DNA from 3 places in the Lysinibacillus sp. FN11 genome. Region 3 is predicted to be linked to each of the others. Evidence: riboswitches for the same ligand, from Rfam matches in the RefSeq annotation. Region 3 holds a riboswitch; each other region holds the start of a gene.
The links. A riboswitch is a leader RNA that binds a small molecule or an ion and turns the genes downstream of it on or off. The one in region 3 is predicted to bind thiamine pyrophosphate.
Positions count from the first base shown of each region.

Region 1 (7,955 bases), 1.6 Mb from region 3:
AAGTTTTTGTCGATATATCCGATGATGAACTTGTACGCGCTCGCTATGAAGGGGCACCAAAAGACTCATTTGATTTCTTCCCACCTTGGAAAGTGCAGGAACGTGAATGGTTAGCTGAACATGGTGCAGCTTTCTTAAGCATTAGCTCACAAAATCCAGATCTATTAAAAGGTATTGAGCGTGATAGAATCATGGCATTCCAAAAAGCATCTGGCCAAGCACTTGCCAACTATTATCAATGGTTACAAGCAGATAAGTTTAGCTGGTCTGTCATTGCTGCTCCATCTAAAGCTTGGGCAGCAAAGGTCTTTCCTCACCTTCCAGAAGAACAGCAAATGGATGCATTATGGGAAGCTATCTTTGCAGCCACACGTATAGACCTTGAAAATCCTGTTGAAGCTTGGCATGCCCATGATCAGGAATTACATAGCAAAGCTGATTATTTAAATGCAAAGCAATTTAAGTCACTACACTATACTGCGCCAGGCACAGATTTAACAATTGAGCTGCCTCCACACCATGTGTGGACAGGGGGTAGTAGCATAAGTACACAAGGTCAAACATTTATGGCCAATATGCCAACGGAAGAAATTTTTACAGCACCGCTAAAAACAGGTGTTAATGGTTATGTATCAAGCACTAAGCCTTTAAGCTATGGCGGCAATATTATAGATAATTTCACATTAACATTTAAAGATGGTCGAATCATTGACGTCAAGGCGGAGCAAGGCCAAGAAATTTTAGCTTCTCTTATTGAAACAGATGAAGGTGCTCATTACCTTGGTGAAATAGCATTAGTACCACATCAATCACCTATTTCACAATCTGACCTATTATTTTACAATACATTGTTTGATGAAAATGCATCCAATCATTTTGCCATTGGTAGTGCCTATGCTTTTTGCATTGAGGGCGGCAAAGAAATGACTTCTGAGGAACTAAGTGCGCATGGTCTCAATCAAAGCTTGACACATGTAGACTTTATGATTGGCTCTACCAAAATGAATATAGATGGAATAACACATGATGATCAAATAGACCCAATATTCCGTGATGGAAATTGGGCTTTCTAAATAATCCATTCCTACTAATAGTATTCTAGGCTAAGTATGTTAAGGTTGTCATAAATTATCCTTAGATTTTCCTAGTAACCTATTGTATAATTGTTTTAGGGAATTTTAGTAGATCATTTAAGTAGAGAGGAGCTCTAATAATGTTCATTACAACTGTTCTTGGCTTTTCAGCAGTTTTATTAATTTCAACGGGATTCTTCATCCACTACCTACAAGTTGGTTTAGATAGCAAGTCTTCAGTAACTGTAGATCCAAAGCCAAACGAAAAATTTTAATGTGTAAAAAACAGCTACTATTATAAGTAGCTGTTTTTTTATAGCTTACAAGTTATTTCATCTACTAAAGCGTAAGAAACTGCTCCTTTATTGTAAAAATTATCTGAATAAAGTCTTTATTGTTTGCATATTGAAAATTTTGCTCTACAATATTTTTTGTAAGGAAGGGAGCAATATTCATGACAATGTTACAAGATATTCTAGAATTTAACAAAGAGTTTGTACAAGAAAAAAAATATGAGCCATTCATCACTACGAAATATCCTGATAAACGTATTGTTGTTTTATCTTGTATGGATACTCGTCTTGTAGAGCTTTTACCAAAAGCGATGAATTTGCGTAATGGCGATGTAAAAATAGTGAAAAGTGCTGGTGCGTTAGTGAGCCATCCTTTCGGTGCAGTTATGCGTAGTTTATTAGTCGCTGTCTATGGCCTACAAGCTGATGAAGTGTATGTTGTTGGTCATTATGACTGTGGTATGAGTGCGGTTGATCCTGATGCCATGCTTAGCGAAATGGTACAACGAGGCATAGATCCAGAAACAATTAAAATGTTGGAATATTCTGGTTTTGATTTAAAGGAATTTTTACGAGGTTTCGGTGATGTAGCAACAAGTGTTAAGAAAAGTGTCGATACAATTCGTAATCACCCATTAATGGTAAAAGACGTACCTGTCCATGGTTTAATAATTGATCCAAATACAGGTCATCTAGATTTAATTGAAGATGGAAATAAACAATAAAATTATTTCTTGATACATTAATAAAAGAACAAGTGCCTATCCTCACTATGTGGAAGATAGGCACTTATTATTCTATTCATCCTCTAAACGTGCATACATATAGTGATCTATCCAATGACCATTGATATACAGTAGCTTTCTTAGCAGACCCTCCTGCTGGAATCCAGCCTTCTCTAATACACGCATGGAGGCAGTATTTTGTGTCGATACATAGGCCTCTACACGATGCAGACCAATTTGTTCAAATGCAAATCGGACCACCATATTCACAGCTTCTGTGACAATGCCCTTTCCAACATAAATCTCATCCATCGCATAGCCAACAAATGCACTCGAGTATGGTAAGCGTTTGACAGCATAAAGTGCAATATGCCCTATTAGATTATTTGTACCATGCTCAAAAATACCAAAAGTAAATTCACGCTTTGACTCCATTAAATAGAGGCTTTCTTGAATTTTTTTGTATTGAGCATCGACTGTATAGTATTCAGGTCTTTGAAGTGGCTCATAAATAGACCAAAAGTATTTATTACGGCTTACGAGGCCCGTTAAACTTCGTGCATCTTTTTCTTGGAATGTGCGGATGTAGCATTTTTCCCCCTTTATTGTTACCACATTCCCACCCTTTTTTCTTAATAGATTCCAAATTTTAAGCAACATTTCTCCACACTAGCCTTCCAATAAAAATCAATACATTTCTCTTTGTTACATTGGCTATAAACTCTATTTATATTTCATTGTATGTAAAAAAACAGGCTGCTACAACCAAAACAGCTTATGTCTTATTGTCATAGCAGCACAATTTAATTATTTAGTTTTTTGTTCTTTCTTTTTCTCGTTTACTATTTCTAAGCTGGAGGAATCAGCATCTTCTAGTTGTGTATTGTCTAATACATTTGTTAAATGAAGACCACGTCTTTGAGCCTCTCGTTCAATGTGTGCAATAGTTTCCTGTAGCACCTGAACACGTGCATACTTTTTGTCATCTCCAGCGACTAAGATCCATGGTGCATCTTTTTTATCTGTCTTTTCAAACATCGCATTTGCTGCATCAATATACTGAGGTGTTTTATCTCGATTGCGCCAATCCTCGGCTGTTAACTTCCAAGATTTGTAAGGGTTTTGTTCACGTTCTTTAAAGCGTTTTAATTGCTCCTCATCTGAAACATGAAGCCAGAACTTAATAATTATGTAATCTCCTGCAGTTAAAATCTTCTCGAAATTATTAATTTCTTCATAAGCACGAGACCATTCATCCTTTGTTGCGAATCCTTCGATGCGTTCTACTAATACGCGACCATACCACGAGCGATCAAAAATAGCGATTTGCCCATGTTGAGGCAATTTTCTCCAAAATCGTTGTAAATAATTGTAGCGTAATTCATGAGCTTGAGGGGCAGAAATAGGATGTACAACATAACCGCGGGGATCGACACGTTCGATTAATCGTTTAATAGCGCCACCTTTACCAGCCGCATCCATTCCTTCGAATACCAAGATCAAGCCAATCTTGTTTTTTAATAAAAATTGTTGTGCATTCAACATTTCATATTGGAGTACTTTTAATTTCTTTTTATACATCTTTTTGTCTAGTTCAACAGTTAGATCTAGATTCTTCAAATTTTGTGTCATGAAACTTCACTCCTTTTATTTGGCTATTCTTATTGTACTAAAGAAATATATGGATGCCTATCAGACATGGTAAATTGTAGGTATTAATAGTAAAACAACACGATACATTGTTGGAAATTTCCGTTATAATAAAAAAAGTGACAGTACTATACTTATTTGTCTTTTCCCTATACAATCTAACACGAAGGGAGAGGAAAACATGCCTCGGTTTATCATGATGACAATCTCTTATCTTGTCTCAATCATCCTAACCTTTTCATCCTTTTTCGTGAACATCAACGGTCAATCTTCGCTAGAAATCGCTAATCGTTTTTCTGTAGTATTTGCACCAGTTAGTGTAAGTCATGTAATTTGGATTGTCATTTATTTTTTACTCGGTTATTGGTTAGTTATGAACATGAAAAAGACAACTTTGAAACAGTCTGCGCTTTTTAGTTGCATAAATATATTACAAGCATTAATGATATATGTCTGGCACCATGAGTTATTTATTGTTTCTCTTGGCATTACATTACTCTTAGTCTTGTATTTGTTTATGTTGTATAATACGTACCCTCTTCAGAACAAATCCTTGTTTGGTCGTATTCCTTTCTCTATTTATTTAGCATGGATGACATTTATTTTTATCACAAATACAAGCTTTACGTTAACGGCTTATGGTTGGAACGGCTTTGGTCTTAGTACGCCTCTTTGGGCAGTGATTTTACTTACTTTAGGAGGAGCCATTGCGCTACATATCCGTTTCCATCACTTTGATGTTATGTATCCAAGTGTTTTTATTTGGGCTTATATTGGAATCGCCATACATAATGGTTTTGATGAGCTACTTGTCACTACAGCCGCTTTATTTTTATGCGGTGTTCTCTTTGTTGGCATTTTATTTATTAAAAAAAATCCTGCCTACCAAAAATAATTTGGTTAGCAGGATTTTTTCATTGCATCCTATTCTTCGTCTAATGACGTTAAGATAATTGGTTTATCTTTTGTTACAATGACTGAATGTTCGATTTGAGCTACAAGTGATTTATCAGGTGTCACGAATGTCCAGCCATCACCTGCTTCTACGATATGCTCTGCATTTGCTGAGATAAATGGCTCAACCGCAAGGACCATACCTTCTTTCATAATAGTAGAATCCCATGCATCGTAATAATTTAAAATATGGTTTGGTTCATCATGTAAAGATTGACCTAAGCCATGACCTGTTAAATTCATAATAACAGTTAACCCATTAGCATTTGCCTCGCGTTCAACAGCTTTACCAATTTGATTTAATTTAGATCCAGCCTTTACTTTTGTCATTGCTCGATCAAAGGCACTTTTAGCAACACGGCAAAGCTTTTCTTTGTCCTCATAGCCATCACCCACAACAAATGAAATACCTGTGTCAGCAAAATAGCCATTTAAAGAACCAGAAACATCAATATTTACGATATCTCCTTCTTGAATAACACGCTTTCCTGGAATACCATGTGCTACTTCTTCATTGACACTAATACATGTATACCCTGGAAAATCATATTCTCCCTTTGGTCCTGAAATAGCGCCAGCCTCTGCAAACATGCGACCAGCAATTTCATCAAGCTCAAGTGTTGTAACTCCTGGCTTTGTTGCAGCTTTCATCGCTTCGCGAATTTCAGCACAAATGCGTCCTATTTTTTTAAAAGCTTCAATCTCTTCTTGCGTTTTTACAATCATGTATAACGTCCCTTTCATCTAATATCTATTCTTTAATATAACATAACTTTTTATGCGTATAACGATAAACGCTTTAAATATTGTATGCTTTCCTACTTTGCAAAGTGCTAAAAGAGCTATTCACGATAAAAAAGCCCCTCCACTCATGTGAAGGGACTTGCATTAAGCTTTTCTTTGCATTAATTGTGGAGCGGCTGTGAATAAAAGAACACCAACGATTGCCGTTAAAATGGTTGCTGGTAGCATATATGTACCATTGTAGATGATGGAATAGATCCATGCATTTTGGTCACCGGCATATTCGGCAAAAAATACAGCACCAGCAATTGTATGTGCTGTGTATCGTAAGAAGCCTGCGAAAACGGTACCTATGATTATATAAAGTGCCATTTTTGTTTTGTTCATATGTTTAGCAGCGTCTAACACTGGTCCACGAACAACCGCCGCTAATCCTACAACTGTAAAAGCAACTCCATAATCCAAGAATCCTTGTAGCCAGTGCACAATCGTAGCACCAAACATGGTTTGCATTACACCTACGAGTAATCCAGTTGTTAGCCCAGCTACTAAGCCCCAGCGAAATGCTATTAACATAATTGGTACCATAACAAGACTAACTGAGCCGCCTTGTGCCCATACTTTAAAGGAAACCTGATCCAGTACGAGACCAATCGCTGCAAAAATCGCAATCTCCACTAGCATTAATAGTCTTTTTTTGTCCATACATATTCTCTCCTTTGTTCCGATGTAGGATACAAGAGCAGGAATAGAAAAGCGCTGATATGTCTCTTTCTGACACCTTTTTTCCTTTAAGGACGAAAAAACGATGTCAGGACAGAGCCTCACATCGTACAAGTGTCGGTTTCTATCCACATCCCTACGCAAGCGTTAACTTACAGGTTCGAAGAGTCAAGGCATTACGTGCCCAGTCTCAGCTGACATCATCAGCTCCCCTTGTGGTCGTTACATCTGAATTTATTTGAACAATCTCATTGTACGCAAAGGATTGAAGGATTACAACCTTCCATACATCATTTTTTTGAAACTTTGCTGTTTTTCATGCGTAAATATTTAAAAAGGAGGTACAACTATGGAGAATCAAAAAATTTTAGCTGCCTTTAGTTATCTTAGTATTTTCTTCGCCCCTTTTATCGTTCCATTAATTGTATATTTTGTGACAAAAGACAGTGATGTAAAAAGCCATTCGATTCGTGCACTTGTCTCTCATTTAATACCTTTTGTTTTTGGCATTCTATTCTTTATTGTCTTTGTTTTTTCTACATTTAGTTTAGATCCAACCTCCAATAACAAGACGGTGATGATTATTTGGTTTGCTTCATTCGCCATCTATGCTCTCGTCTCACTAGGTATTGTGATTTGGAATATAATTCAGGCTGTTCGTGTTATCCGTTAATGTTTTATTTTTAAGTGAAACAGGTAGTAGTAATTGTAAAAGGAGCTGTTTTGGGATGAAAGTATCAAACGTTGTAAAAACTGCCGTCAAGTTAGCACCTATTGTTATTCCTATCGTAAAAAAAGTAATGGCTGCAAAAAAGGGCACAACACCTAATACCACCACTCGAAAAAAATAAAACGAAGGCGTATTCCTATACGCCTTCGTTTTATTTCACTTCAAAATGGGTTTGACTATGGCCATTCAATGTTTTTTCCACGTGTAAAACTGCTGGCATCGCAGATTTCAATTCAGGCACATGAGAAATAACGCCAATCATACGACCAGAATCCTGTAAATCAATTAATGTATCAATTGCTTTATTTAGTGATTCCTCATCGAGTGAGCCAAAGCCCTCATCAATAAACATCGTTTCAATATGAATATTACCTTGGAAGCTTTGAATCACATCTGCCATCCCCAATGCAAGGCTCAATGAAGCATTAAATTTTTCGCCACCTGATAAAGTTTTGACATCTCGTAATTGATCCGTATAAGCATCATAAACATCAAGACCAAGGCCACTTTGCTTCGCATGCTTTTCTAATCTATCTGAACGTCTAAGCTCGAATTGACCGTTTGATAAATGATACAGACGTATATTGGCAGCTTCTGTAATTTGATCTAAGTAGTTAATTTGTATATACCGCTCAAAGGATAGCTTTTTCGAGTTTTGTCCATTTAATAATCCATAGAGCTCCTTTACTCGCCCTGCTTCTTGTTCAAGTAAATGAAGCTCTTTCGCTATTTCTTCCACCCTTTCACTAAAGCCTTGGCATGCTTGTATAAAGCCATTCATCTGTTGCAAACGTTTAAATGCTTCCTCATAGGAAATTCGATGCTGTTCTACTCTTGCTTCAAGCGCCTCTAAATCTTGCTTCTCTTTCCCTTGAAGATAGGTAGCCCCTTCGGTAATCTGGATTTGCAACGTGTGTACTTGTAAAGCATAGTCACTGCATGCTTTTCGAAGTGCATCTAATTGTATGGCACTCCGTTTAGCAGTAGCATAAGCCTCATAGCTTTCGAAACCTAATTCTTGCATATTTGCTGTAAATTGCTGAAGCTTTTCATTCATTTTAAG
Region 1 covers NZ_CP102383.1:3,591,516-3,599,470, forward strand. Annotated here, with positions in the region: gene NP781_RS19060 (aminopeptidase) at 1-1,073, shown strand, start outside; gene NP781_RS19065 (hypothetical protein) at 1,214-1,348, shown strand; gene NP781_RS19070 (beta-class carbonic anhydrase) at 1,528-2,091, shown strand; gene NP781_RS19075 (GNAT family N-acetyltransferase) at 2,164-2,751, opposite strand; gene NP781_RS19080 (polyphosphate kinase 2 family protein) at 2,899-3,723, opposite strand; gene NP781_RS19085 (TspO-related membrane protein) at 3,923-4,636, shown strand; gene map (type I methionyl aminopeptidase) at 4,666-5,421, opposite strand; gene thiT (energy-coupled thiamine transporter ThiT) at 5,584-6,144, opposite strand; TPP riboswitch at 6,279-6,386, opposite strand; gene NP781_RS19100 (magnetosome magnetite crystal formation protein family) at 6,512-6,835, shown strand; gene NP781_RS19105 (hypothetical protein) at 6,891-7,013, shown strand; gene NP781_RS19110 (AAA family ATPase) at 7,044-7,955, opposite strand, start outside.
Region 1: linked by a shared signal. The riboswitch ahead of thiT (energy-coupled thiamine transporter ThiT) and the one ahead of thiW (energy coupling factor transporter S component ThiW) in region 3 are both predicted to bind thiamine pyrophosphate.

Region 2 (7,955 bases), 640 kb from region 3:
TATAAAATTGCGATCAGATAAAATAAATTAAAGCTAGAAACTATGTATAATTTCTATGTCTAGCGCATATATTTATAGTTTATACTTAAATATAAAAATTCTTTAACGATAATTATTATAATGTACTAGCAATTCTATTTTATATTTGTTATAGTTATAGACGAAGAGTTTGACTCACATTTTTTTTCAGGAGGTAAACTAATATGACAAACGCAAATGATCGTAGCCGTCGCTTTACAACAGCAGGTGGTGCTCCAGTAGTAAGTAACCATGACTCTATGTCAGCAGGTCCACGTGGCCCTCTTTTACTTCAGGATGTATGGTTAGTTGAAAAACTAGCAAACTTCAATCGTGAAGTAATTCCAGAACGTCGTATGCACGCAAAAGGATCAGGTGCATTTGGTACTTTTACTGTAACGCATGATATTTCACAATATACTAAGGCGAAAATCTTCTCAGAGATCGGCAAGAAAACTAAAATGTTCGCACGTTTCTCTACAGTAGCGGGTGAGCGTGGTGCAGCAGATGCAGAGCGAGATATTCGTGGCTTCGCCCTTAAATTCTATACAGAAGATGGAAACTGGGATTTAGTAGGGAACAATACGCCTGTATTCTTCTTCCGCGACCCATTACACTTTACAGATTTAAACCATGTGGTAAAACGTGACCCACGTACAAATATGAAAAATGCCAATTCTAACTGGGATTTCTGGACTTCATTACCTGAAGCACTTCACCAAGTGACAATTGTTATGTCTGACCGTGGTATTCCAGCTGGTTATCGTAATATGCACGGATTTGGTTCTCATACGTATAGCTTTATCAATGCTAATAATGAACGTGTTTGGGTTAAATTCCACTTCCGTACAGAGCAAGGCATTAAGAACTTAACTGGTGCCGAGGCAAATGAGATTATTGGTCAAGACCGTGAATCTTCACAACGTGATTTATATGAAGCAATTGAAAAAGGCGATTTCCCTAAATGGAAAATGTACATTCAGGTAATGACAGAGGAACAAGCTCGTGAGCTACCATACAACCCATTTGATTTAACAAAGGTATGGTATAAAAAAGATTTCCCATTAATTCCTGTAGGTGAGTTCGAGTTAAACAAAAATCCAGACAACTACTTTGCAGAAGTTGAACAAGCTGCATTTGCACCTTCTAACATTGTTCCTGGTATCAGCTTCTCACCAGATAAAATGTTACAAGGTCGTATCTTTGCATATGCGGATGCACAACGCTATCGTCTTGGTGTAAATCACTATATGCTTCCTGTCAACGCACCAAAATGTCCATTCCGTACTTTCCACCGCGACGGAGCAATGCGCTTTGATGGCAATCTCGGTTCGACATTAAGCTATGAACCAAATAGCTATGGCGAGTGGGAGCATAATTTAGACCATAAAGAGCCTGAATTACGCATTGATGGTCATGCAGGTATTCATGACTTCCGTGAAGACGATAATAATTACTTTGAGCAACCAGGTAAGCTATTCCGTCTATTGACGGTGGAAGAGCAACAACGTCTATTTGAAAATACAGCGAATGATATGGCTTCTGTTGAAGAATTCATCAAACGCCGTCACATTCTTCACTGCTATCTAGCTGACCCAGCATATGGTGAAGGTGTCGCAAAAGCGATGGGTCTTTCATTAGAAGGTATGGACCTTACAAACCCATATGTAAAACAACCAACAAACGTTTAATATTCCACTTTATTATTGATATCCAAATCCAACTTTTACTCCATGTGAATCCACTATTCACATGGAGTTTTTTGATTAAAAAAGGCCTATGTCTATTTTTTGACATAAGCCTTTTCTTTCATTATTGGTAAATTCGACTGCCTGCTTTTTTAAACTCCTCTGCCTTTTCCTTCATACCTTGATGGATCGCTTCAGTCGTATTCAAATCCTTATCTTTCGCATAATTACGAATGTCCTGTGAAATTCTCATGCTACAGAATTTCGGCCCGCACATAGAACAAAAGTGTGCTGTTTTTGCTCCCTCTGCTGGCAGTGTCTCATCATGATATTCCACTGCACGCTCTGGATCTAGGGACAGATTAAATTGATCACGCCAACGGAACTCAAAGCGGGCTTTAGACAGTGCATCGTCTCGTTGTTGTGCACCTGGATGACCTTTTGCTAAATCAGCAGCATGTGCAGCAATTTTATAAGTGATAACGCCCATACGAACGTCCTCGCGATTTGGTAAACCAAGATGCTCTTTTGGTGTCACATAACAAAGCATCGCTGTACCAAACCAACCAATCATGGCTGCCCCAATGGCTGATGTAATGTGGTCATAACCTGGAGCAATATCTGTTGTGAGTGGTCCTAATGTATAGAAGGGCGCTTCCTTACAAACCTCTAATTGCTTGTCCATGTTTTCTTTAATCAGATGCATTGGTACATGACCTGGTCCTTCAACCATCACCTGAACATCATGCTGCCAAGCAATTTGTGTTAGCTCGCCTAGTGTTTCAAGCTCTGCAAATTGCGCCTCATCATTGGCATCTGCAATTGAGCCTGGGCGTAAACCATCACCTAAGGAAAAAGCAACATCATAAGCTTTCATAATTTCACAGATTTCCTCAAAGTGTGTATACAGGAAATTCTCTTGATGATGATATAAACACCACTGTGCCATGATAGAGCCCCCTCGAGATACAATACCTGTCACACGATTTGCTGTTAGTGGTACATAGCGTAAAAGGACACCTGCATGAATGGTGAAGTAATCCACACCCTGCTCAGCTTGTTCAATGAGAGTATCACGATAAACCTCCCACGTTAAATCCTCTGCTACACCATTTACCTTTTCTAAAGCCTGATAAATTGGCACTGTTCCCACTGGCACTGCAGCATTTCGAATAATCCATTCTCTAGTTGTATGAATATGTTTACCAGTCGATAGATCCATAATATTATCTGCGCCCCATCGAGTTGCCCAGGTCATTTTCTCAACTTCTTCCGCAATGGAAGAAGATACAGCAGAATTCCCGATATTCGCATTGATCTTTACATGAAAATTACGCCCAATAATCATTGGCTCTGCCTCAGGGTGATTAATATTAGAAGGCATTATAGCTCGTCCAGCTGCAATTTCTGAACGTACAAATTCAGGATTCATATTTTCACGAATCGCTACAAACTCCATTTCAGGCGTTATAATCCCCCTTCGTGCATAGTGAAGCTGTGTCACATTTTTACCTTTTTTAGCACGCAAAGGCTTTCTCGTCAACTCAGGGAAGACATTTTCTTGAATACGCGGGTCATCAACATGACGAAAACCATTATCCTCCGGTTTAATGGAGCGTCCCTCATATGCTTCTACATCCCCTCGCTCTTGAATCCATGCATTTCGTAAGGCAGGTAAACCTTTCGTAATATCTACTTGGTAGGCTGGATCTGTATAGGGCCCACTCGTATCATATACTCGAATAGGAGCATTTTCTTCATTTCCAAAACTGCCTGTTGTCGGACTTAATGCAATTTCTCGCATAGGTACTAGAATATCTGGGCGTGATCCTTCCACATATACTTTTTTGCTTCCTTCAAAGCTAGACATAATGGTAATATTCTTTTCACTAATTGCTGACATGAGCTACTTCTCTCCCTTAAATTTATTTTGATATAAGGACCGATTCTAGCTCACCCCAACAATCCAAAAAATAAAGGCCGAATCCAAAATAATTATTTGGATCCGGCCACGAATGTAAAGGTCTATTGATTGCATACTCTGCAATAGCTTCTTAACTTTCCCACGCTGGTATGAGCCAGATCAGGTCCAAAGGGTCAAGAAACTTCGTAGCGTTTCCCTCTCAGCCTGACTCATCAGACTCCCCTAGTTAATACTATTTAGTTTGATGCTAGTGTAGCAGATAATACTAAGAGATGGAAGTTATTTTTTATCTTACTAGGTAAATAATACTTCCGCAAAATAGATCACAATGGTTACAGTTATACAGCTTACAATGGTAGAAAATAAAACAGCTTGCGCGGCTGTTGCTGATTCTACATCATATTCCAATGCTAGACTAGAACTATTACGGGATGTTGGAAAGGCACTAGCTATAAACAGTGATTGTGCGACGACTCCATCTAATCCCAATATATAAATAATGGCTAATGCAACAGATGGTCCAATAATTAATCGCGTAAAACAGCTGATAATGACGGTTTTATTAAACATTGATTTCATCTCTAGTTGTGATAATTGTGCACCTAAAGTAATTAAGGCCACAGCAATAAATCCATCTGCCACATGTTCTACTGGTATTTTGATAAACTGTGGAATACCGATACCAAAATAGTTCATAGCGGCACCTATAATCAGCGCATGAATAATAGGCATTTTAAAGAAATCCTTGATGATTGTCATACCCGACTTTGTAGAAGAAATTAAATTGTATAATCCATATGTATACGTAGTCATATTTTGAAAGATTACGAGCATGACCTGAATGGCTACTCCAATAGGTTGCGTGGCAAATATCATTTGAGCAACTGGAATACCGTAATTGCCAGAGTTAATAAGCACCACACTATTTTTAAAGACAGCTGCCTCTGTTCTAGCTAAACCTAGCCCTTTTGCCATAAAATGACTGAGTAACATTTGACTACCGATAAAGAGTATAATAAATAATCCGACCTCTCCCAGTACCGATAACTCCACATGTGTTTCATATAAATTTACAAAAACAGCTGCCGGCATAAAGCAATATGTAATAAGCTGAGACAATGCTTTTAAATTAAAGCGAAATTTCTTTTGTAGGATAGCGCCTATTACAAGTAACACTAAAATAGGAACAACAATTTGAAAGAAAATCATTCCGAGATACATCATTTCAATGTCCCCCTTCCAGTGTTAATAGTAGTGTTGAATTCCTTCTAGGTCAATTTCTCTAACTTTCACAATAAAAGAAGACTGCCTCTATATTGAAGGCAGCCTTTGCTTTTAAACAAGCTTAAATCGATTTACAACTTCTTGTAGCTCGTTTGAAATATCGTTCATATTTTGAATAGACTCTGCTACTTTTTGTAATTCTGCTTGTTGATCCATTGCAGAAGCACTTACTTGTTCCGCAGAGGCTGCTGTTTGCTCTGAAATAGCCGAAATACTTTGGATAGCCATGATTGCCTGATTTTTATGCTCTAACATGCTAGATAGTTTATTCATTAATTCACTAATAGAATTTGCAATTGAACCTGACAAGTCACTGCTATCTTTAAACGCTAGTTGCGTGCTTTGTACTGACTCATTTTGAGATTGCATTAAATCTGCATTAGATGCAATAACAGCAACCGTTTGCTGAGAATTTTCAAGAATGCTTTCTACTGTACTCTTAATAATTTCTGTTTCATTTTTAGATTGTTCTGCTAGCTTTCTAACTTCCTCTGCAACTACAGCAAATCCTTTACCATGCTCACCAGCACGTGCAGCCTCAATACTTGCATTTAAAGCTAGCAGATTTGTCTGCTCGGTAATGCTTTGGATCGAAGCAATAATCTGATTAATATTGGCAATATTAGAAGCTAATGATTCCATTTGCTGCTGGATACGCCCATTCATTTCATTTGTCTCCATATTACGTACTCTTAAACTTTCAACTTCATGCAATCCTTTTTCCGTTGTTACACCTGTTTTATGAGATAGCTCATCCATTTCATTAGAAAGAGCCGTAATGGCATCAATCTGATCTGATAAATCCATCATTCGATAATTTGTTTCTTCTGTATCCTCTGACTGCTTCGAAGCTCCTTGTGCAATCTCGTTGATAGCTACAGAAACCTCCTGACTAGAAGCAACTACCTCGTTAAATGCCTCATTTACCTGATTAGAAGATTGGTTCAATAACCTCGTGGAATTTAGTACAGTTTGAATCGCACTATTGGTTTTATCTAACATATTATTATAAGCCACAGCCACTGCACCAATTTCATCAGGCTTAATATATTGCTCTTCTACCTTTTGTGTTAAATCCCCTTCGGCTGCAGTTTCAATCGATGCACGTAAAAATTTAAGTGGCTTTAGTTGTTTATAGATGAATAACACACTTGCAGCGGTCATCAAAACCACCATAATAATAGAAGCAATAATCGTAAATACAAATACATGATTATATGTTTCTAGAATCTTTGATTCAGCTAACACGACTTGAACAATCCATGTTTCGTCAATACCCTCTAAAATCATTGGAGCAAAGACATTATATGCCTTTTCCTTCAGTTGATTAGAGTCAACGTACATACTTGTTAGCTCACCATTTTCCATTGTCTTACTAATACTTGTCCAAGTAGGATCCTCTTGCATATTGCGCCCAACTAGCTCTTCACCAAAACTGTTAGCTGTTAGCACACCTTTATTCGTAATAATTGCCGCATAACCGCCTTCAGGGGCATTCGATTTTGTTAAATCATTTAAAAAATCTATTGATACATCGGCTGTCAATACACCGAAAAATGTTCCGGAGGCATTGATTAATGGCACCGAAATCGTTGTCATTAATACGGATTGTCCGTTTACATTATAATCATAAGGCTCTGTCAAAACTGCACGTCTCTCTTCTTTTGGTACCCAATACCATTCAGAAACACTCTTATCATCAATACCTTCGATTAGAGCAGTCGTGATATCATTTCCGTTCTTACTTAAATAAGGGATAAAACGTTTTTTAGTATCTACTAAAGAAGTCTCAGTTGGTTCTAAAATAATAGAATTTTGCTCAAAGATTGCTCCTACTCCAAGAATGTCATTATTGCTAGCTAAATTGTTTTCCATTATGTCTATGACACCTTTGGTAGACAACGTATTATTCTTCTCCATGCTTTCTATGATACGTTTTGTTGTTTGTAATGTCGTATTGGCTTTCTTAAAGCGTTCACTCATAATAGCTGCAGAAGATTCAGCTGTTTGTAATGTTCCATGCTCTGCGTCTTCAACACTTTGCTTTTTTATAATAATCCCCGTTATGACAGTATAGGATAAAAATAAAATGAGAAATAATCCTATTATAAGGGAAGAAAGTTTTAAGGCAATCCCTCTTGATTTTTTCATAACTAACACCCCCACTTTTATACTAATAATAATGGATGGATGATTGTATCACAATAAATTATTTAGCGAATAAAGTAGAAAATTTACAGAATTATAGAGAAAAATGCCGATACTTCGCCAAACATTTATTTTTCAATACAAAGGACTAATGGCTTATTTGAATTGAGATTCATAGTAAAACATCCTCTTCGAATTCTAAATTATAGAAGAATATGATATATTAACTACTAAATAGAATGATTGGAGTGACTTACATGAAAAATAAAGCGCTATCAACATTAATGGCCACGGCTATTACAGCGACACTAGTATTACCAATGTCTACTGCGAATGCCACAACATCTCAAATTCAATCAAATTCATATGAGACGCATGTAGCAGCAGCAAAAAAAGTAATAGGTGAATCCGTAACGATCAAAAATATTACAAAAGATACTGTAATAACATCTAACGGTACATTTAGAATTCATTCGGCATTAAAGCCCCTATTTGATACTTCAAATAAAACAGCCTTAACCAATGCCCGAGCAACTATTGTAGTGAAAAATGGTCAAATTACGGACGTTACCTCATTAATATTAAACAAAGCAGGTACAAGCAAAAAATCTGTCTATTTTGATGGAGGTGACGCACAAATCTCGGGAGATCTTACTGTAAACGCTGATTATATAAAGATTCAAGATGTTAGTGTGGATGGTCAGCTTATCATTACAAATAGAGTAAAAAAAGCCGTTACACTCGATGAAGTAGCAGTAGATGAAACAATTACACTAAAACCAATTGTAACGAAAAAGGTAAGTTGGCTATACGTTACTTTAATCGATATGAAATCATCAAACATCAATTTGGGACGTACTAAAGTCAATGTTTCTTCTGACCAAATTCTATCC
Region 2 covers NZ_CP102383.1:4,555,819-4,563,773, reverse strand. Annotated here, with positions in the region: gene NP781_RS23845 (catalase) at 204-1,709, shown strand; gene thiC (phosphomethylpyrimidine synthase ThiC) at 1,831-3,609, opposite strand; TPP riboswitch at 3,750-3,864, opposite strand; gene NP781_RS23835 (AEC family transporter) at 3,925-4,854, opposite strand; gene NP781_RS23830 (methyl-accepting chemotaxis protein) at 4,966-7,065, opposite strand; gene NP781_RS23825 (S-layer protein) at 7,320-7,955, shown strand, end outside.
Region 2: linked by a shared signal. The riboswitch ahead of thiC (phosphomethylpyrimidine synthase ThiC) and the one ahead of thiW (energy coupling factor transporter S component ThiW) in region 3 are both predicted to bind thiamine pyrophosphate.

Region 3 (7,955 bases):
TCTACAAGCTATTTTTGACAATAATATTCTACACTATTCAAAATTTTTCTCACTTTCATTTATACCCCATTTTTTAACTTTTTATAGCTATTTTTTTCACGAAAAACGATTGCAAATTTTTTTTTATTATGTATAATTGTAATGGTTTTAGTAAACTAAAAGTTTCGTTAAAGTAAACTTCATATTTCAAAAGTTTATCATTGCTAAACTTCTCTTAGGAGGGAAAAGATGCAAATAGGAGCAAAAATTAAAGCGCTTCGTTTAAAAAAGGGTCTTACCCAAGAGGAACTTGGAGAACGTACAGATTTAAGCAAAGGTTATATTTCCCAATTAGAACGGGATCTAAACTCACCTTCAATTGAAACATTATTTTCAATATTAGAAGTATTAGGGTCAAGACCCAAAGACTTTTTTGATGATGAATCACCTGAACAGAAGGTTGTTTATACAGAGGAAGATCAATCTACCTATACAGATGAAGAAAAAAAATATGAAATTCAATGGCTGATTCCTACTTCGAATGAAAAAGAGATGGAACCCATTTTCTTAACCTTTGCGGCAGATGGCGAGTTCAAACAGTTTGAGCCTTCGCTTTCTGAAACATTTATTTATGTAGTTAAAGGGCGTATTCGTCTCGTTTTAGGGAATGAACAGTATATCGCAAGTGAAGGTAACGCACTTTATTATGACGCGACAGACCATCATCAGATTTTTAATGCACATGATGATGAAACAAAAATTTTACTTGTCGCAACAGATTCTTATTTATAGCTTAAGGAGGCGCATCCATGACAACCAATTCAATTATCCGCTTTGAAAATGTTTCAAAGTCATATAGCGACGGCACCGTCGTTTTAAAAAATATCAATTTGGAGCTTGAAAAAGGGAAATTTTATACACTCCTTGGTCCATCAGGTTGTGGTAAAACAACCATTTTACGAATTATTGCAGGATTTACGGAACCTACAACTGGAAATGTATTTTTCCATGATAAAAAGATTAATGCAGTTCCTGCCAATGAACGTCAAGTTAATACTGTTTTTCAGGATTATGCGCTGTTCCCTCATTTAAATGTGTTTGAAAATGTCGCATTTGGCCTACGTATTAAAAAGCTTCCTGAAAAGGACATAAAAGAGCGTGTAGCTGAAGCCTTAAAGTTTGTCAATTTGGCAGGGTATGGTAACCGCGAAATATCTGAAATGTCTGGTGGACAACGACAACGTGTCGCGATTGCACGTGCCATTGTCAATGACCCTGAAGTAATTTTACTGGATGAACCACTTTCAGCTTTAGACTTAAAGCTACGTACAGAAATGCAATATGAGCTACGTGAATTACAACAACGTCTTGGCAAAACATTTGTCTTTGTTACACATGATCAAGAAGAAGCACTTGCCATGAGTGATGAAATTTTTGTCTTAAGTGAAGGCCAAATTCAGCAATCAGGTACACCAGTGGATATTTATGATGAACCGATTAACCGCTTTGTTGCTGATTTTATTGGTGAATCCAATATTGTACCTGGCGTGATGATTGAGGATTTCAAGGTTGAATTTGCTGGCAATGTTTTTGAATGTGTTGACCAAGGGATGAAGCCAAATGAAAAAATAGATATTGTCATTCGACCAGAAGATTTAGAAATGACAACAATTGATAAAGGCAAACTTGTGGTAAAAGTGGATACACAATTATTCCGAGGGGTACATTATGAATTATCCACATATGATAAAGATGGTAATGAGTGGCTAGTCCATTCATTGAAGAAAGCAGAAGTAGGGACTGAGATTGGCTTAGACTTTGATCCTGAGGCGATTCACGTAATGCGCTTAAACGAAACAGAGGAAGAGTTTGATAAACGATTAGAATCGTATGGAGACGATGAAGATGCAAACTAAAACATCGAAACCAGCGTTATTTCCATATGTGTTATGGATTGCCTTGTTCGTTATCGCGCCAATTGCACTCGTTGTTTATTATTCCCTGCTTGATTTACATGGCAACTTTACGCTCGATAACTACAAAGCGTTCTTTTCTTCGGTTTACTTAAAGATGACTTTGAGCTCGTTTTGGTATGCATTTTTAATTACATTCTTTACACTATTAATTTCATACCCAACTGCTTATTTTTTAACGAAGACAAAGCATAAACAACTTTGGCTTCTACTTATTATTATTCCTTCATGGATTAATCTTTTGTTAAAAACATATGCCTTTATCGGCATCTTTGGGTTATACGGGCCTATTAATGCATTTATCGAAGTATTTGGCTTTGATCCAAAGCAAATGCTCTTTACCGATATTAGCTTTGTCTTTGTGTCGGTCTATATCTTTATTCCATTTATGATTTTACCGATCTTCAATTCTTTAGATCGTTTAAACCCAACACTCATTTATGCAGCACGTGATTTAGGTGCTTCGGCTTTTACAACCTTCCGTCGTGTTGTTTTACCATTGACAATGGATGGCGTTAAATCTGGTATTCAAGTCGTCTTTATCCCTGCCCTATCCCTGTTCATGATTACTCGCTTAATTGCAGGGAACCGTGTCATTACTCTAGGCACAGCGATTGAACAGCAATTCCTTGTGACACAAAATTGGGGTATGGGTTCCACTATTGCTGTATTCTTAATTTTATTCATGGTGATTATCATGCTAATTACGGGACAAAAGGATAAAGGAGGTCGCGTACGATGAACAAACTATCTGCTTCAGCCAAAGTCTATTTAACAATTGTTTTTATCGTTCTCTATGCTCCAATTTTCTATTTAATCTTTTACTCGTTTAATAGTGGCGGCTCCATGAATAATTTTGAATCCTTTACTTTGGAGCATTATCAAGCTGTTTTTGAAGATTCGCGTCTTCTTGTTATATTAATAAATACGGTCATCGTGGCATTACTTTCTGCTCTCATTTCTACTATTATTGGTACGCTAGGAGCAATTGGAATTGTGACGGTAAAGGATTCTAAAATGCGTAATACTTTACTATCCTTAAACAATGTCTTAATCGTCAGCCCAGACGTTATTATCGGGGCTAGTTTCTTAATTTTATTTACAATGGTAGGCATTAAACTGGGCTTTGCATCTGTTTTATTAGCGCATGTCGCATTTAGTGTACCGATTGTTGTATTAATGGTTTTACCAAAGCTACTAGAAATGAATAACTCATTAATCGATGCAGCATTAGATTTAGGAGCAACGAAAAAGGACGTTATGATGCGTGTCATTCTTCCTTATATTCAGCCAGGTATTTTTGCAGGCTTCTTCCTTGCCCTTACGTATTCATTAGATGATTTTGCCGTGACATTCTTTGTAACAGGTAATGGCTTTAGTACTTTATCCGTAGAAATTTATTCAATGGCCCGTGCAGGAATTTCTCTAACGGTGAATGCAATTTCTGGTTTAGTATTCTTTATTACTGTTTTAGTTGTTGTTGGTTATTATTTCATTACTAGTCGTACGAGTAAAAGAATGGAGGGGCAACGATGAAGTCATTAATTCAAGCTACCATCGCCATCCTTGTCGTTTCAGCCCTTTTATTCTACGCGGCTGATGCCTTAAGTGCTGGTGGCGGTAAAAGTGGAAAAGACACGTTAACCATCTTTAACTGGGGAGAATATATTGATCCTGATTTGTTAAAAGAATTTGAAAAAGAAACAGGCATTCATGTTATCTATGAAACATTCGATTCCAATGAAGCTATGATGACAAAGATTCAACAAGGCGGAACAGCTTACGATATTGCTGTCCCTTCTGAATATATGATTGAGAAGATGAAGGAAGAAAAATTATTGATTCCTTTAGATAAGAAGAAAATCCCTAATTTAAAAAATATTGATCCTTACTTTTTAGATTTACCATTCGATGATAACAATAAATATTCTGTCCCTTATTTTTGGGGAACAGTAGGTATTGTCTACAATCCAAGCCTTGTTGGAGACTTAGACTTCTCCTCTTGGGACGATTTATGGGACCCTTCTTTAAAGCGAAAAGTCTTTTTAGTAGATGGTGCGCGTGAAGTCATTGGCATGGGCTTAAACAGTCTTGGCTATTCTCTGAATTCACTAGATGATCAGGAACTTCGTGAAGCTACTGATAAATTAATCACACTCGCACCAAATGTAAAAGCGATCATTGGAGATGAAATTACACCGTTAATGATCAATAATGAGGCAACCGTTGCCCTTACATGGTCTGGCCAAGCAGCTGACATGATGTATGAAAATGAAGAGTTAGACTTTGCTGTACCTGAGGAAGGCTCAAACTTATGGTTTGATAATATGGTCATCCCAAAAACATCGAAAAATATTGATGGTGCCCACGCCTTTATTAACTTCATGCTAAGTGCTGAATCAGGTGCTCAAAATGCCGATTTTGTAGGCTACTCTACTCCTAATATTGCAGCGATGGACTTGATGGACGCAGAAGTTGTTTCTGACGAACGCTACTATCCTTCTGAAGAACAACGCGATACATTAGAGGTCTACAAAAATTTGGGACCTGATTATTTAGGGAAATACAACGAATTATTTTTAGAATTTAAAATGAGTATCCGGTAATTAAACTAGCGAATTGGTTTTCACACCAATTCGCTAGTTTTTTCTCTGCCTATCTAACTTTCTATTAAATATGAACATTTTCAATCGACTGTTTGTATTATTATATTTAGAAAATATTTTATCTAAATTTTAATAGATGCTCACATCATCTGTTATGGAAAAGCTTTACCTATATATTTTTTCATCGAACCTGCATAAATTTATATTTTCTTTATCCATTGTATTAACAATAAATAAGTCATAAGTGTATTTTTTGTATTCCATAATTTTGATGCCACTACTATAACAGTCGCTACAATTTATAGACCATTACAGACAGACTCACAAATTTTTTAATTCTCCTTTTATAAGAGAAATCCATCGATTGTTGTTGCTCGATTCTATAGTGCTTCTCCCTCAATTTTTATGACTAACATGTATTCTTTCATCATCCTTAGGTACGCAGATGAAAACTTTTGTGGAAAACCATTCTAAATATAGAACCAGTACGATAATCTTAACTATTAGCCAAGCAATAATTCTTTATGATAGACTGTACTATATTTGATTACAAAAAGGGGGTTCATTCGATGACCCAGCAAAAGTCCAATAAGGCGGCTTTGTATATTTTAATGTTTAATATGTTTATCGCAATGGGGAGTATTGGCATTATTATTCCTGTCATGCCAGAGTATTTAAAAATATTTGGTGCAGCAGGACAAGTTCTAGGTATGCTAATCGCAACGTTCGCCTTAGCTCAATTCGTATTTTCTCCTATTGCTGGGAATCTTTCAGATCAGTACGGTCGAAAAAATTTAATTATTTTCGGTCTTATCGTAACAGGTCTTGCACAAATCGGATTTGGCCTTGCTACAGATGTATGGATGCTCTTTTTAGCAAGATTTTTAGGTGGTCTAGGTTCCGCATTTGTTGCACCTCCTATTATGGCTTTTGTCGCTGACGTCACAACCTATGAAGAACGCGGGAAAGGTATGGGGATGTTGGGTGCCGCCATGTCTCTTGGCTTTATGATCGGACCTGGTATTGGAGGCTTTTTAGCAAAGGTAAGCTTACATTTCCCATTTTTCACAGCTGGAGCTGCAGCCATTGTAGCATCTATTTTATCTTACTTTTTATTACCTTCTACCAAACCAAACACTGCGCAACAGAAACAAAAGCAAGACAATCTGGCGAAGCAAATGGCTCGTTCCATACATATGCCTTATTTTGTTATGCTCATAATTATGCTGGTGTTCTCGTTTGGAATTGCAAATTTCCAAACGACATTGTCATTATTTGTGACAGAAAAGTTTAATTACACACCTGTAGATATAGCGATTATATTAGTTGTTGGTGGTGCTTTTGGAGTAGTAGTACAAATGTTTATTATTACACCACTGTTCAATCGTTATGGTGAAATGAAAGTAGTACTAGTTAATTTGTTTATTGCATCCGTTGCTATTTTCTTAATATTATTTGTTTCTGGCTTTGCCCTTATATTAGTTGTAGCAACAATTTTCTCTACAGCAACGACATTAATTCGTCCAGCTGTTAATACACTCATCTCAAAACTTGCAGAAAAAGAGCAGGGATTTGCTGCGGGCTTGAATAATGCCTATATGAGCCTTGGGAATATGATTGGACCCGCTTTGGCAGGTTTATTATTTGATTGGAATATGAATAGCCCCTATATTTTTGGTTCTATCATATTATTAGCTTGTTTCTTCCTTGCGCTCATCTGGACAGTGAAAAAAGCACCTCATTTAATGCATCCCGATCCAAAATAGTCTGAAAAATCATTGACTATTTTTAACAGTATGTTACATTATTGTTGATTCACTAAATTGAATAATCTTAACCACTAGGGGAGTCTTTAAAAGGCTGAGACGTATATGGTAATATACGGACCCTTTGAACCTGATCTAGTTCACACTAGCGGAGGGAAGTGGCGCTACTTGCTGTTGTCACTATATACATGCAAGGCCGCTTCCTATTGTTTAAAGGGGTGGCCTTTTTATTTTTCCTCACCAACTTTACCAAAAGGAGTGAACTTTATGTCAATTCGTAAATTAACAGTCATGGCTTTATTAGTAGCCATTGCTGTTGCAGGCTCTACTTTCGTATCCATCCCAACAGGAATCGCACGTGCTTACCCCGTTCAGCATGCTATTAATGTGATAGGAGCGATTATACTTGGACCCGTACCAACAGTTATAGTTGCCTTTGTCACTGCCATCATTCGTATTTTTACTGGAACAGGCTCTCTACTAGCTATCCCTGGTAGTATCATCGGTGCGTTCTGTGCTGCCCTTGCCTATAAATATAGCAATAAGATGTGGTTAGCTGGTATCGGAGAAGTTATCGGAACTGGCATTCTGGCTTCACTTATTGCCGTCCCTTACGCAAAATTATTCATGGGAACATCTGTAGCAGCATTCTTCTTCCTACCAGCCTTTTTAACATCAAGTACAATCGGCGCCATTTTAGGTGTAATGGTTGCGAGTAGCATGCGTAAAACAGAGCTAGTAAAGAGGTTTAATTCTTCTCTTTATTGAGAGGGATTGGAGGGTTTTATCTCTCTTTATGATCGGTGATGACTTTAGTTAGAGCGCTTTTCTTCCCTTTATGAGCGAGAATACCTCTACTTAGAGCGCCTTTTTCCACTTTATGAGCGGCAATGGCTCTACTTGGAGCGCTTTTCTACTCTTTATGAGCGGCAATGACTCAACTTAGAGCGCCTTTCTCTCCTTATGAGCAAAGAGCCCACTTTTTAGATCATCTTACCCGCTCTAACAAAGGGGACAACTCTCTATTCAAACAATATAAAAAAGCAGTGCAAAACTATTAAGTTTGCACTGCTGCTTCCTCTATTTTAAGATCGTTTTTTCATGCCTTTTAACAAATGTGCTACATTTGTGTCTTCTGCCTGTAGAGTTTTTTCCTCAACCAGCGGCTCTTTTTTCTTCGTATTCGTTAGGAAATTCCAACCAAAACGTCTTATGGTAATATCAATAAAGAAAAGAAGCATACTCGCTAAGAGTAGCCATGTGGCAATATTTTGCCGATCTGCTCCTTTTGTCGTAAAGTCACGGAAGACATCTTGTGGTTCCTTTAAAACAGTGCCTCCTGTTCGCTGAGTTAACTCTTCTATCAGTTGGTTATTTACAGGGAGTAGTTCGTATTCAGCACTATAAGGAACACTTAGCCCTGCCTGATAGATGGCCTGCTTTTCATCTGCTACACGGAAGAAAATTAATCCAGGTTCAGCTTGTACTACAGCTCGAACTTGGGATGCGGAAATGGTTTCAAGTTGTGTTTCTAGCTCCTCCCCTGCTTCATTTACTGCAACAATGTCTAAAAATGCAGCTTCATTTGTAGGGTCTGTAATCATAAAGGAACCATCTGCTTCCAATCTTAC
Region 3 covers NZ_CP102383.1:284,363-292,317, reverse strand. Annotated here, with positions in the region: gene NP781_RS01295 (helix-turn-helix domain-containing protein) at 229-771, shown strand; gene NP781_RS01290 (ABC transporter ATP-binding protein) at 789-1,895, shown strand; gene NP781_RS01285 (ABC transporter permease) at 1,885-2,694, shown strand; gene NP781_RS01280 (ABC transporter permease) at 2,691-3,488, shown strand; gene NP781_RS01275 (ABC transporter substrate-binding protein) at 3,485-4,558, shown strand; gene NP781_RS01270 (MFS transporter) at 5,128-6,324, shown strand; TPP riboswitch at 6,391-6,498, shown strand; gene thiW (energy coupling factor transporter S component ThiW) at 6,592-7,092, shown strand; gene NP781_RS01260 (VWA domain-containing protein) at 7,410-7,955, opposite strand, start outside.